DNA from 4 places in the Chryseobacterium sp. 2VB genome. Region 2 is predicted to be linked to each of the others. Evidence: riboswitches for the same ligand, from Rfam matches in the RefSeq annotation. Region 2 holds a riboswitch; each other region holds the start of a gene.
The links. A riboswitch is a leader RNA that binds a small molecule or an ion and turns the genes downstream of it on or off. The one in region 2 is predicted to bind cobalamin.
Positions count from the first base shown of each region.

Region 1: linked by a shared signal. The riboswitch ahead of FFS26_RS18855 (TonB-dependent receptor plug domain-containing protein) and the one ahead of FFS26_RS18140 (acyl-CoA thioesterase) in region 2 are both predicted to bind cobalamin.
Region 3: linked by a shared signal. The riboswitch ahead of metE (5-methyltetrahydropteroyltriglutamate--homocysteine S-methyltransferase) and the one ahead of FFS26_RS18140 (acyl-CoA thioesterase) in region 2 are both predicted to bind cobalamin.
Region 4: linked by a shared signal. The riboswitch ahead of FFS26_RS10405 (TonB-dependent receptor plug domain-containing protein) and the one ahead of FFS26_RS18140 (acyl-CoA thioesterase) in region 2 are both predicted to bind cobalamin.

Region 1 covers NZ_SCNC01000026.1:30,564-33,734, reverse strand. Annotated here, with positions in the region: gene FFS26_RS18860 (T9SS type A sorting domain-containing protein) at 1-1,119, shown strand, start outside; cobalamin riboswitch at 1,257-1,435, shown strand; gene FFS26_RS18855 (TonB-dependent receptor plug domain-containing protein) at 1,467-3,171, shown strand, end outside.
Region 2 covers NZ_SCNC01000024.1:23,700-26,870, reverse strand. Annotated here, with positions in the region: gene FFS26_RS18150 (XAC2610-related protein) at 1-82, shown strand, start outside; gene FFS26_RS18145 (HD domain-containing protein) at 84-674, shown strand; gene FFS26_RS18140 (acyl-CoA thioesterase) at 733-1,116, opposite strand; cobalamin riboswitch at 1,232-1,413, opposite strand; gene FFS26_RS18135 (hypothetical protein) at 1,448-2,248, opposite strand; gene FFS26_RS18130 (ATP-binding cassette domain-containing protein) at 2,279-2,941, opposite strand.
Region 3 covers NZ_SCNC01000002.1:451,225-454,395, forward strand. Annotated here, with positions in the region: gene FFS26_RS04075 (hypothetical protein) at 1-500, shown strand, start outside; gene FFS26_RS04080 (Lrp/AsnC family transcriptional regulator) at 584-1,045, opposite strand; cobalamin riboswitch at 1,241-1,428, shown strand; gene metE (5-methyltetrahydropteroyltriglutamate--homocysteine S-methyltransferase) at 1,600-3,171, shown strand, end outside.
Region 4 covers NZ_SCNC01000009.1:25,932-29,102, reverse strand. Annotated here, with positions in the region: gene FFS26_RS10405 (TonB-dependent receptor plug domain-containing protein) at 1-1,677, opposite strand, end outside; cobalamin riboswitch at 1,786-1,971, opposite strand; gene FFS26_RS10400 (transporter) at 2,064-3,011, opposite strand; gene FFS26_RS10395 (cytochrome-c peroxidase) at 3,024-3,171, opposite strand, start outside.

The sequences.
Region 1 (3,171 bases), on a different contig from region 2:
CAGATAGGTTCTATAACAAATGGATATCCGGCTGCAGGCAGAACCATTGTTTCGAATGACGGAACCAAAATATCGTCCTCCGTTACCAATGCCGCAACAGGATTCAATGAAATATCTACCTATGATGTCGCTACGGCCACATGGGTAAACAGAGGCGGGCTTGTACCTACAGGATGGGATGGCAGCGTAAGCTCTACCTGGGGAATGTCGACTGATGGAAATACTATAGTTGGTCTTGGTTTTCTCACCGCAGCGAATGCGCATGCTGTGAAATGGGATGAAGTAAACGGAATGGTAGATCTGGGAAGTATAGTTCCCGGACGCAGCTCCAGAGCAAACGCAATCAATGCAGCAGGAACAGTGATCGTAGGCTGGCAGGATGAATCAACCGGAACAAGAAGCGGAGCAAAATGGCAGGATGGAGTGGAAAGTTTTATTACAGATAATAATGGGAATCATGTAGGAGAAGCAGGAGGAATTTCTGCAGACGGAAATACAATAATAGGTTCGGCAAACCCTAATCCTTATGTATGGAATGCTGTGAGCGGACTTACTTATATAACGCATCCTAATGCTTCTTTCAGCTTCAAAGGAGGTGCCACCGGGATTTCTGCTGATGGGAAAAAAGTGATCGGGTATTACAGAGCATTTGGGGCTCCTCCCATGTCAGGAGAAGGCTTTATCTGGACCTCTGCCGCCGGGAGAATTAACCTGAATGATTATGCGGCATCTTTAGGAATTGCCACTAATGGAGTAACAATGGGACTTCCTCTTGCGATTTCACAGGACGGAAAGAAAATTGCCGGGGCAGGGACGAATGCTTCAGGGCAGATGATTGCTTTTTACCTGGATACTTCTGAATTTTTATCGGTGAGTGATGCTGTGAAAGAGAAAAACAATACAGGTATCTATCCTAATCCAGTGGCTGACATCCTGTATTTTAAAGGAAAAGGAAAAATAGAGAAAGCAGAAATTTATAATATGGTTGGACAAAAGGTAAAATCATTGGATACTGTAGAAGGACAGATTGATGTTTCATCTCTGTCAAAAGGAGATTATATTTTACAATATTCCGTAAAAGGAGTACAACAGGAGTCTTATAAATTTATTAAAAAGTAACATATATAAATAGTAAAGTAGTGGGATGAATGGCTGTTTTCAATATTGAAAGCGGCCGTTCTTTTTTGTGTATATAACAAAAGGATAGCATGTTTTGTATAGAAAAGTCTGGTTTTTGGCAAATACATATAAAAAACTATCTTTGCAAAAATTTTGGTTTCCAGTATTTTGGAATGAAAAGGGAATCGGGTGTAACTCCCGGACTGTCCCCGCAACTGTAAATCGCAACACAAGTTTCTGCAAAACGCCACTGTGTAAAAACGGGAAGGAGCAGAATGCGAAAGTCAGGAGACCTGCCAGGATTATAATTAAAAAACATATTGCTTTCGGAGGAAAAGTAAAAAAGTATGGATATAAAAAGATCTTTAGTACTGCTTTTTTCATCTTATGGGTGTTTTCTTTTTGGACAAGAGAAAACCATTGACACTATTTATGTCTTCGACAACCAGATGAACAGGGTGAAACTTTTTCATCCCGTAAAAACAATTACAGCAGAAGATGCTGAAAAAAACTCCGGTAATCTTTCGGAGCTTCTGAGGTTTCAGTCGCAGGTTTTTATTAAAGAAAATGGCCGCGGAGCCGTGTCTTCACCTTCTTTTAGAGGAACTACCGCCCAGCAGACTGCATTCGTGTGGAACGGAATTAATATCAATTCTAATTTTTTAGGGCAGGGAGATATCAATAATATTGCTTTGTTCGGCTATGATCAGATCGGTATCAAAGCTGGTGGAGGAAGTGTAGTGTACGGAAGCGGTGCCATCGGGGGAAGTATTCACCTGAATAATACCCTTGATTTTAATAAAGGTTTCCATGGTTCTTTATTTTCTGAAGTGGCTTCCTTTAATACCTATAATAATTTTGTGAAAGGGTCTTACAGCAATGATAAGTTCAGTTTTAAAGCCTCCGGAAATTATTCTGTAAGTGAAAATGATTATAAGGTAAGCGATCTGAATTACATCAACAGAAACGGGAATTATTACAATACGACATTCAATGTAGGAGCATCCTATAAAATTACAAACGATCATAAGGTTTCGTGGCAAAGCCAGTTTTTTGATTCTTCACAGCATTATCCTGTGTATGAGGAAACGGGAACAAAAACAAAATATACAACTCAAAGTGTAAGAAGTCTTCTTTCTTGGGACTGGAACAAAGCGAAGTTCAGCAATTCCCTTAAAGCAGCCTACACGGAAGAGAATTTTCAGTATTTCGGTTCGTTAAGCCAGCCTAAATCCAGTGGAGGAACCGGGAAGAATTATATCTTTAAAAATGATTTTAATTATTTCCTGAATTCAAAATGGAATTTTAATATCATCGGAGAATTTCAGATTAATAAAGGAGAAGGGTACGAGAGCGGAATATCCAATGTCAGCAGGAATATAGGTTCTGTTTCAGGATTATTGCGGTATTTTGCAACAAAAGATCTGCGTTTTGAAGGAGGATTCAAAAAAGATTTTGTAGAAGATGTAAAGTCTCCTTTTATGTATTCATTCTCCGGAAAATGGAACGCCGCAAAATGGTATGATCTGAGTATTAACGTATCCAAAAACTTCAGATATCCTTCATTTAATGATATTTATTATGAACCGGGAGGAAATAAAGATCTGAGACCGGAAACCTCTACTCAGGTGGATATGACCAATGAGTTCAAAGCGGGAGATTTCAAACTTACTCTGTCTCCCTACTATATGAACATCACAGATCTTATTGTATGGCTTCCAACGGCTATGGGATACTGGCAGGCATACAATGTCAATAAATCCGAATCTTACGGGCTGGAATCTCAGTTGTCTTTCAGCAAGCACTGGGGAAATCATAAATTCAGAGCCAATGCAGCATATTATTATGCAAAAGCTATCGATAAAGAAACGAAGATGCAGAGACCTTACGTTCCCATGCACAGGGGAAATGCCGGTATAGATTACGAATATGGTTTCTTCAGGTTTTATGCACAGGGACAGCTGAACGGTGTTACCTACACCACAAGTGATGAAAAGAGATCAGAAGCTATAGATCCTTATTTTCTTTTAAATATGGGAGTTTCTACCACCT
Region 2 (3,171 bases):
AACGAAAGAAAAGATCAATAATAAATGGATTACCAGAACAAAGGTATATCCGGCAGATCAATATAACAGAAATAAAAAGTAAGATGAAAATTCAGAAAGAGATAGATTTTATTCTGGCAGTAGATGCGCTTAAAAATGTACAACGAAGAAATTATAATGCAGACGATTCCCGGAGAGAGAATACGGCTGAACATTCCTGGCAGATCATTATTCTTGCCCAGATCCTTTATCCATATGCTAAAAACCGGGCTGATATTGATTTGTTAAGAGTGATAAGAATGCTTTCCATTCATGATCTTGTGGAAATAGAAGCCGGAGACACTTTTATTTTTGATGAAAAAGCTATGGTAGGGAAATTTGAAAGAGAAAAAGCTTCAGCCCAAAAGATCTTTGGAATTCTGGATGAGCCTTTACGTACAGAATTTTTTAACCTGTGGCTCGAGTTTGAAGAAGAGAAAACTCCGGATGCTATTTTTGCCTGTGGAATCGATAGAATTATGCCGTTTATTTTAAATTCCCATACTACAGGAAAGAGCTGGACAGAAGCCGGAGTGACGGAAAGACAGATCCGGAATATGCTTGAAAATGCAATCAGCAGAGCATCAGACGAAATGGGAGAGGCTTTTGAACTTTTATTGAACAGAAGTCTGGAAACAGAAAAGGTATTGAAATAATGTCAATGAAAATATTTAAAGCTTCGGGCGGCCAAAGGCCGCCCGAATTTTTTATAATTTATAGTATCTGGATTGGTTTTTTGAATTCGTCGATGGCTACAAAAGTAAAATCACCTACAATAGCTTTTTCTCTTTCATAGGAGTACATCTGTTCAGTGTAAATTTCAACATTCACCTTCATACTGGTTTTTCCCACGTATGAAACTTTTCCGATCAGTTCCACAATAGTTCCGGCAGGAATAGGTTTTTTGAAATCAATTTTATCACTGCTCACGGTTACCACTCTTTTTCTGGCAAAACGGGTTGCGGTGATAAAAGCTACTTCATCCATCAGCTGCATCGCAGTACCTCCAAAAAGGGTATCGTAATGATTGGTTGTGTTAGGAAAAACCGCTTTAAAGATTCTGGTTTCGGATGCTTCAATTCTTTCTTCTGTAGTCATATATCATTATTAATTAAAGCGAAATGAAAGGATACTAAAACAACAGAATAATGACAGGAATTGATAGAACTCCTGAAACAATCCATCAGATCAATACAACTTCAAATCGCGAAAGTTACATGTTTAAGAAAAAGGCAGGTCTCCTGACTTGTAACATCATTTATCTCCTTCCCATGCCTCGCACAGTGGATCTTTGATAAAGACTTCAGTTACTTTACAGTTGCGCGACAGTCCGTGATTTTCACACGGTTCCCTTTTAATCTGCAGTGATGCAGAACCAATTTCTGTGATGAATAAGCGTAAAAACTTTTCGAATGCAAAAATAATGAATTTATTCCGGATTATGATAAATAATCTGGCTGATTACTCTTCCCTTCTTAATTGTCCAGAGTGTTGTATATCTGTTTTCTCCTGAACCATTGATCATATAAAGGAAAATATTATCATTGTCGAGAGAAGTTACTCCGATGTTCTCAAAATCCATGGTAGGCTGGAACATGTTTTTGATGGCCTCTCTTACAAAAACAGAACCTCTTCCGGGCTGCTGCACTCTGATGGATTTGATTTCGGTCATTCCTTCAGGAAGATCATTTCCAATTCCCCATGGTTTTACTTTATCAATCGTAAGAATTTTTCCATCTGCATCTTTTTCCTTTTTACGGTATCCTGCATTGGAAGGATAAATATCAATCACCACTTTGCTTCTTTGGGCAGTAGGAATCTTAGGATCAGAATTGTCTGTGAAAATCAGGGATCTTCCGTTTTTAGATCTGGATGGAGTATAGGCGGGAAGCTGGTCTACATAGGCAATACGTCCTTTATTCACCATTCCTTCTTTATCAAGAGTTTCATAACGCACAAAAGGCTTGTCGTCATCCTGTTTCTCAGGATATTTGATCCATATCCATTCTGTTTCTCCAGGAGCTGGCTTTACATAAACGAATACATCGCCTTTACGCATACGGATCTTATCTACAATTTTTCGATAATCGTCTTTATGTACACGTACGTTGGCATATCCTTCTTCAGCTTTTACCACTCCAAAAGGAACTTTAGTCTGTCCTTTTACAAAAGCAATAGATAAAATACTGAAAGCGGATAAATAGAATGCTTTGTTTATGAAAGTCATCATGAAAATTTTTTGATCCCTCAAATATATAAATTAAATGCTTTTCGGAAGATAATTATACCATTGCAGTTCATTTAAATCTTGTATTTGTTTCAGATAGCCTTCACGCAAAAGAAATATTTGGTGTGAAATATCAAGAACTTCCTGATAATTATGATCAGAAATAATGAATCCCTTATACGCAGACTGTTCAATGATTGCAGCTTTCAATGCTGCAGAAATTTTCGGAGAAAGGCTATGGAAAGGTTCGTCCAGTAAAACAAAATCAGCTTCAGAATAAATAATCATCAAAGTTTCAATAATTCTCTGTTCACCTTTGGAAAGATTTTTAGGCTTTTCATGAAGGAAAGGCTGTACGAATTCTGATGTAAAAAGCAGCTCAGTATTCTTTTGATTACAAAAAAGAGGAACCAGGTTTTTTATTTTTATATTTTTGGGTAAAAAAAGATCTTGTGGCAAGTAAGCAATTCTGTTTTTTCTGTCGGAAATACTTTTCAGAACTTTGTCATTGTATCTTATAAACTGGGTATCACTACTGACAGTTCCAAAAATAATTTTTAATAATGTTGATTTTCCAGCACCATTTCTGCCCAGCAGGCCTATGATTTGTCCTGTTTCGCATCCTATATAAATATCCTGCAGAATTTTTCTCTCATTAAAAGATTTGGTTACGCTATCAACATGCAGTCTGCTCATAAAAATAATGTTATAATTTTTACAATAATCCCCGATACTATTGTTCCTGTCCAGAGAAACATCCTTGAAAAGCCTGAATTGGCATAAAAGTAATATTCGCTTTTAAATCTGAGTTCATATATAAAATAATGAAGGACAGGAGATATTAAAAGAAAACTCAATCCAAAGTTCTCAATATTGAAAGAGGATAAACAAGAAGCTAATAAAGAAAATATCAAGGTGGGAATTAT
Region 3 (3,171 bases), on a different contig from region 2:
TGGTATTAAGTGCAACTGCATTTTCACAGAAAACAGCCGCATTGGGCTCTTTACTGAACAAAAACTTAGAATTCATATTCCCACAGACTCCGGATAAAATTTCAAAAGCGTTGAACGTAAAAACTGTTTTTTATGAAGATGCCAACGAAGAAAAATATGCAAAATGGCCTATGAAAACAGGACTGGAGCTTTATTGCAGCCTGGGAAAAGACAATAGTATCAATGAGATGTTTTTTGTGACTTCAGACAATAAACCTGTCATTGTGGAAGGACTTCCTTTTGGTCTTGTTCTGAATAAAAGTACATTACAGGACAGTAAAACGAAGTTCGGTAAGTACAATGCCAAAATACAAAAATCAGGAGCAGACAGTGAATTTCCTGGAGGGTCAAAACTGGTTTTTAAAAAAGGGAAACATTATACAACATTGCTTTTCGACAGTAAGAACCTGTTAAAATCAATAGGTTTAACAACAGAACTTAGGGATCCGGCTGCCAATTAAGTACTAAAAAACAAAATAATAATAGTATCCGTCATTATTGACGGATTTTTTTATCCTCAGACGGCGTTAACTTTAAAAGAAATCTATATCGTCAGTCCATGGTTGTTTTTTACCTCAGCCATCACAAAAGTACTGTGTGTGCTGCCGATAGAATCTACGGATCCCAGCTTGTTAAATACAAAATCCTGATAATGCTTCATATCCCGCACCTGGACTTTCAGAAGGAAATCAAAATCTCCGGAAATATTGTAACATTCCGCAACTTCTTCAATTTCTAAAATTTCTTTTACAAAATCATACCCCACAGACCGGTCGTGAATTTTAAGTTTGATCTGGCAGAAAACCGTAAATCCGCGGTTCAGTTTTTCAGCATCAAGAACTGCTGCATATCTTTTAACAAAACCTTCCTGCTCAAGCCTTTTTACCCTTTCAAAAACCGGTGAAGTAGAAAGGTTCACTTCTTTAGCGAGCTCTTTAACGGTGAGTTTGGCGTTTTTCTGGAGGAGCCTGAGCAGCTGTACATCCTTATCATCGAGTTGTTCCACAGAATATTATTCTTTTAAATGATTAAAACAGTCAAATATAAAGAATTATATGCTTTTATTTTTAATTCCTGAAGTTTAATTTGCTTAATTATTTGTTTCTAGTTGTGGTTTTATTCTGTATTAATAATTTTACACAAAATTAAAAACTTTTACTGATAACCTTTGTTAAAGGTAAAAATACAGTTCTTTACAGATACTTCATCAAACAGGAAAGGTTTTACTTAAGGTAGATTAATAGGGAATCGTGTGAAAATCACGAGCTGTCGCGCAACTGTAAGTAAACACACCAAAAGTTTCTGTCCTTGCAGATCCACTGCCAAAAGCGGGAAGGATGACGGAAACTGTTACAAGTCAGGAGACCTGCCTTTACTGAATTGACAATGCTTTCGCGGGCTGAAGCTTTGGGTCATACAGATGGTGTATCAGATTTTGTATTTTCTTCTGAAGGGAAATACATTGTCTGCTATGTCACTATTTCCTGAAACTTTTTCCGCAAAACATAACGAAGCATTGTAAAGGACTTCCCAATAAGTTTAATTAAAAAGTTTAAAAAAATGCAAACTCACATTCTTGGCTATCCGCGTATTGGTAGCAAAAGAGAACTCAAAAAAGCCTGCGAGCAGTACTGGTCAGGTAAAATCCTTTTGGAAGAACTTCTGAACACCGGAAGAACTCTCTGCAGTCAAAACTGGAATATCCAGAAAGAAGCAGGAATAGATCTTATCCCATGTAATGATTTTTCATATTATGATCAGGTATTGGATATGAGTCTTGTCGTAGGTGCCATTCCAACAAGGTACCATGAAGTGGTGCTTAAAAAAAACAATACTGAGCTGGATCTTTACTTTGCTATGGCAAGAGGATATCAGAAAGACGGATTGGATATCACTGCCATGGAAATGACCAAGTGGTTCGATACCAACTATCACTACATCGTTCCGGAATTTTATAAAAATCAACAGTTTAAGCTGAGCTCAGACAAAATTTTCAATGAATTTGCAGGAGCAAAACAAGCGGGAATCAATGCAAAACCGGTGATTATCGGACTGGTTTCTTATCTGTTATTAGGAAAAGAAAAAGAAGAGGGATTTGATAAGCTGGATTTGGCAGTAAATCTTCTTCCAGTCTATACCGAGATTTTAACCAAACTTCAGGATCAGGGTGCGGAATGGATTCAGTTTGATGAACCTTTTATGGCATTGGATTTAACAGAGAAAGCCAAAGAAACTTATCGTTATGTGTATGCCGAAATCAGAAAACGTTTCCCGAAACTGAAATTTATTGTGGCTTCCTATTTTGACGGATTAAAAGACAATACTTCACTTGCCGTTTCACTTCCTGTCAATACATTGCATGTTGATCTGGTTAGAAATCCTGAGCAGCTGGATGATATTCTGAATGTTATTCCGGACAGTTTAAACCTTTCATTAGGATTGGTTGACGGTAGAAATATCTGGAAAAATGATTATGAAAAATCCTTGTCTTTCATCAGAAAAGCGGTTGAAAAATTAGGATCTGAAAGGATTTTCATTGCACCATCATGCTCATTGCTTCATTCACCTTGTGACCTTGATTTTGAAACCAGTCTTAATCCTGAAATTAAAAAATGGCTGGCTTTTGCAAAACAAAAAGTAAAGGAAGTCGTAACGCTTAAACAACTGGCATCCGGAACGGAAAATGAACAGGTTCTTGAAGCATTTGAAGAAAATAAAAAAGCAATTGAAAGCAGAAGAACTTCTTCTCTTATCCATAATGATCAGGTAAAACAGAGAGTAAATTCAGTTACTGAAAAAGATGCTCAGAGAATAAATACTTTCAAAATCCGTAAAGAAGAACAGCAGGAAGTATTGCAGCTACCTTTATTTCCAACCACTACAATCGGATCATTCCCGCAAACCACAGAAGTAAGAAGCTGGAGAGCAAAATTTAAAAAAGGAGAGCTTACTGCAGAACAATATGATACTTTATTGAAACAGGAAACGCAGAGAACAATCCGCTGGCAGGAAGACATCGGAATTGATGTATTGGTTCATGGAGAATTTGAGCGAAACGACATGGTGGAATATTTCGGGGAACAGTTGGAAGGATTTGTATTCACTAAAAACGGTTGGGTACAAAGCTACGGA
Region 4 (3,171 bases), on a different contig from region 2:
GTATGTATAAGAAAGCAAAGGTCGGAGGGTTACTTTTCCAAGCTGCATTTCAGTCTGCACATTCACATCTGCACCAATGATTTCAACCAATCCAAGATTCATCATCAGCCAGCGGAACATGCTTCCGTTCGGAGCTGCCACAATTTTATCCTGTACTTTATTGTAGTAACCGTCTACTTTAGCATAAAATGTTTTAAGGAAACGGTTGTTATAATTCTTCTGATAAGTAAATCCTACATCATATTGATTGGTGAATTCCGGTTTCAGGTAGGTATTTCCGATATTGGTATAATACAAATCATTGAAGGTTGGAAGTCTGAAAATTCTTTTATAGAAAGCCCTTAGAGTAAGCTCCGGAATTTTTTCCGGCTGATAGCTCATAAACACCGCAGGTGTCCACTCTCTGGCATCTCCCGGTCTTTTATTTTTTCTTACTTCTTCAAAAGTAAAGGTTCCTAAAAGGCTTCCCATAATTTTGAATCTGTTCAACTGATAGGTTGTTGCTAATGCGACCAATGTAGTGTAGCGGGTAGGATAAGAAAAGTTATCCAGATTCGCGTCCAGATTATTGTACTGAAAATCTCCACTCAGGCTGACATCCCAATTGGGAGTGATTGAGTAAATATTGGAAGAGGAAAGATAAAGTTCCCTTTGGATATAGGTGTTATCGGTATAAATAATAGACTGCGAACGAACTGTGTCCATGAAATGGGTATAATCGTAAGCAAATTTTGCTTTAAGCTGTGTTTCAAATTTCGGGAACAGTTTTTTTCTCAGATTGGCCTGTACGAAATAATTTTCATCTGAAAGTCTCGCTCCTCTTCCGCCAAAGCGACCATTCACAATGGGAGCCGGCATTCCACGATCTGAAATATAACCATACCCTCTGATATTCCAGCTTCCATTATTTAAAGTTCCGTTGAAAGAAGTTTCAAACCGTTTTGCTTTGATATCTGAGTCCTGTCTTTTAGCGATGGTATCGTACGCCTGCTGCCCATCAGGATATTTCTTCGCGTACCGGAACCTGTAAATTCCGTCACTCTGCATAAATTCTCCGCTGAAGCTGGCAGAAATCTTGTCTGAAATTTTCTGTTCCAACCGGAATGAAGGATTAAAGAGATCAATAGATGCACTTTTTGCTCTTATCACCAAATTGGTTTTTCTTGGTCCTTTAAATATGGGTGTTTTAGGCTGTAAATAGATAGACCCCGAAGAGCCAAAGTCCTTTGCTGGCTGAAAAATTTCACTTTTCTGTCCGTTATACAACGATATTTCTTCCAGATCATCCAAAGAGTACCTCCCCAGATCTACCAGTCCGTTTTGAGCATTTCCTAATTGAATTCCATCATAAAAAACCCCTACATGCTGGCTTCCCATGCTTCGGATGTTGATGGTTTTCAAACCACCCAATCCTCCGTAATCTTTAATCTGAACGCCTGAAAAATACCGTAGTGCATCTGCAACAGAATGGCTGTTCAGTCTTTCCAGCTGTTCTCCCTGCAGGGTTTGTGCCGGAAGGATTTCTTTAAAATTCTTTTTATAAAGGTTGATTCCTTTAATGGTCTCTTCCTGAAGACTGTCTTTTTTCTTGGTTTGGGAAAACAAAAGTTGAGATGTGATCACCAATATTGTGAAAACAGCTTTATGAATTGCAGAAGTAGTTAGTTTTGCCGCCATTAGCTCATTTAAGGTAATGAAGACGCTAATGGGTATAAGAATACAACGACAAAGCACAGCGGTCACTGCACAGAATCATTGATGTCCTAAGCTTTATTCCACGAAAGCGTCAAACGATTATTGTCTGGCAGGTCTTCTGACTTACTCCATTTTTGAAATCCTTCCCATTAAAAAATAGTGGATATATTCTTCAAAAACTTTGGTGCGGAGCTTACAGCAGCGGGTCTGTCCCGGATTTTCACCGGATTCCCTTTTAAGAGCTTTTTACGGCTCACCAAATTCCGGCAAAGATAAATAATTATTCCTAATCCCCAACTAAAATCATGATTTATAAACAATTAAAGCTCCCGAAGGAGCTTTAACATGATTTCAACAAGGGTTTCTTTTTAAATTCCAATATTCAGAAAAATACTGAATCTTGATTTGGCTTCAATATCTCCTCCCGCCAGGCGCGTGTACATGGGAAGCATGACTTCACTTCCCAGGCTCAGCTTTTTATAAGAGGCTTCAAAACCTAATTTTCCGTACAAAGCACTTCCTGCAGTGTTCGGCAATGCTTCATCAAACTGTTTATTCTGAGCATAAACTTCTCCCTGAACTCCAGTTTTTACAGAGAATATAGATTTTTCATTTCCTGCAACCTGATAAAAACCTGTTGCTGCATAGTTCCATTGGTTTCCAAAACGGTAATTTTTCCTGTTCTCTGTTTTAATGGTATAATCTGTATTCACCAGTACGGCTACTTTATTTTTCTGAAACTTATAATTCAAAGCCGCCTGATAATCCCAGCTTCCGGTTCCCAGCTGAAAGCTTGGGTTGACACCGGATGCTCCTTTTTCATCAAACTTCCCTAGTGGAATTTTCACTCCCAGCCCTCCGCTCAGATAATGGAAATTATCTTTGGAACTCATCAACTGGTAAATTCCCATCAGGTTTAAATCTCCTATTCCATTGATTCTGACATCTCCCTGCATGGTTTTCTTTTTATGAAAATGGAATGGAAGGCTCGCATAAACACTCAGTTTTTTAGTCAGTGGAATTTTCCCCCAAAGTTGCAGCGTATTGAAATACTGATCCTGGGTAAGATCTTTTACAAATAAGTTCTCTTTCGCTTTATAATGCTGCGCAAAGTATTTGATCCCGATAAACTGCGGATTCAGTAAAGATTCAAAGCCGGAAGATCCGTTTCCTGCTGCACAGCCGCAAGCATCACAGTCATCATCAAAATCGAATCTGTTAAGCGTTTCGGGAGCAATATAAGCACTGTCTCTGATGGTTTTTGCCTGATACTGACTAAACACGATCAAACTTACTATCAATATAATCTTCTTCATGTTTTTTATAAATTATTCTGCAAATTTTGGATTGGATATAAAACTTTTATCCGATAATGTTTTCAGGAACGCAATGATCGATTGTTTTTCCTGGCTGTTCATAGCAATTCCTATGTGACCATTCTGTTTAAGCTGAGGATCAAGATTGGCATTATCTTCC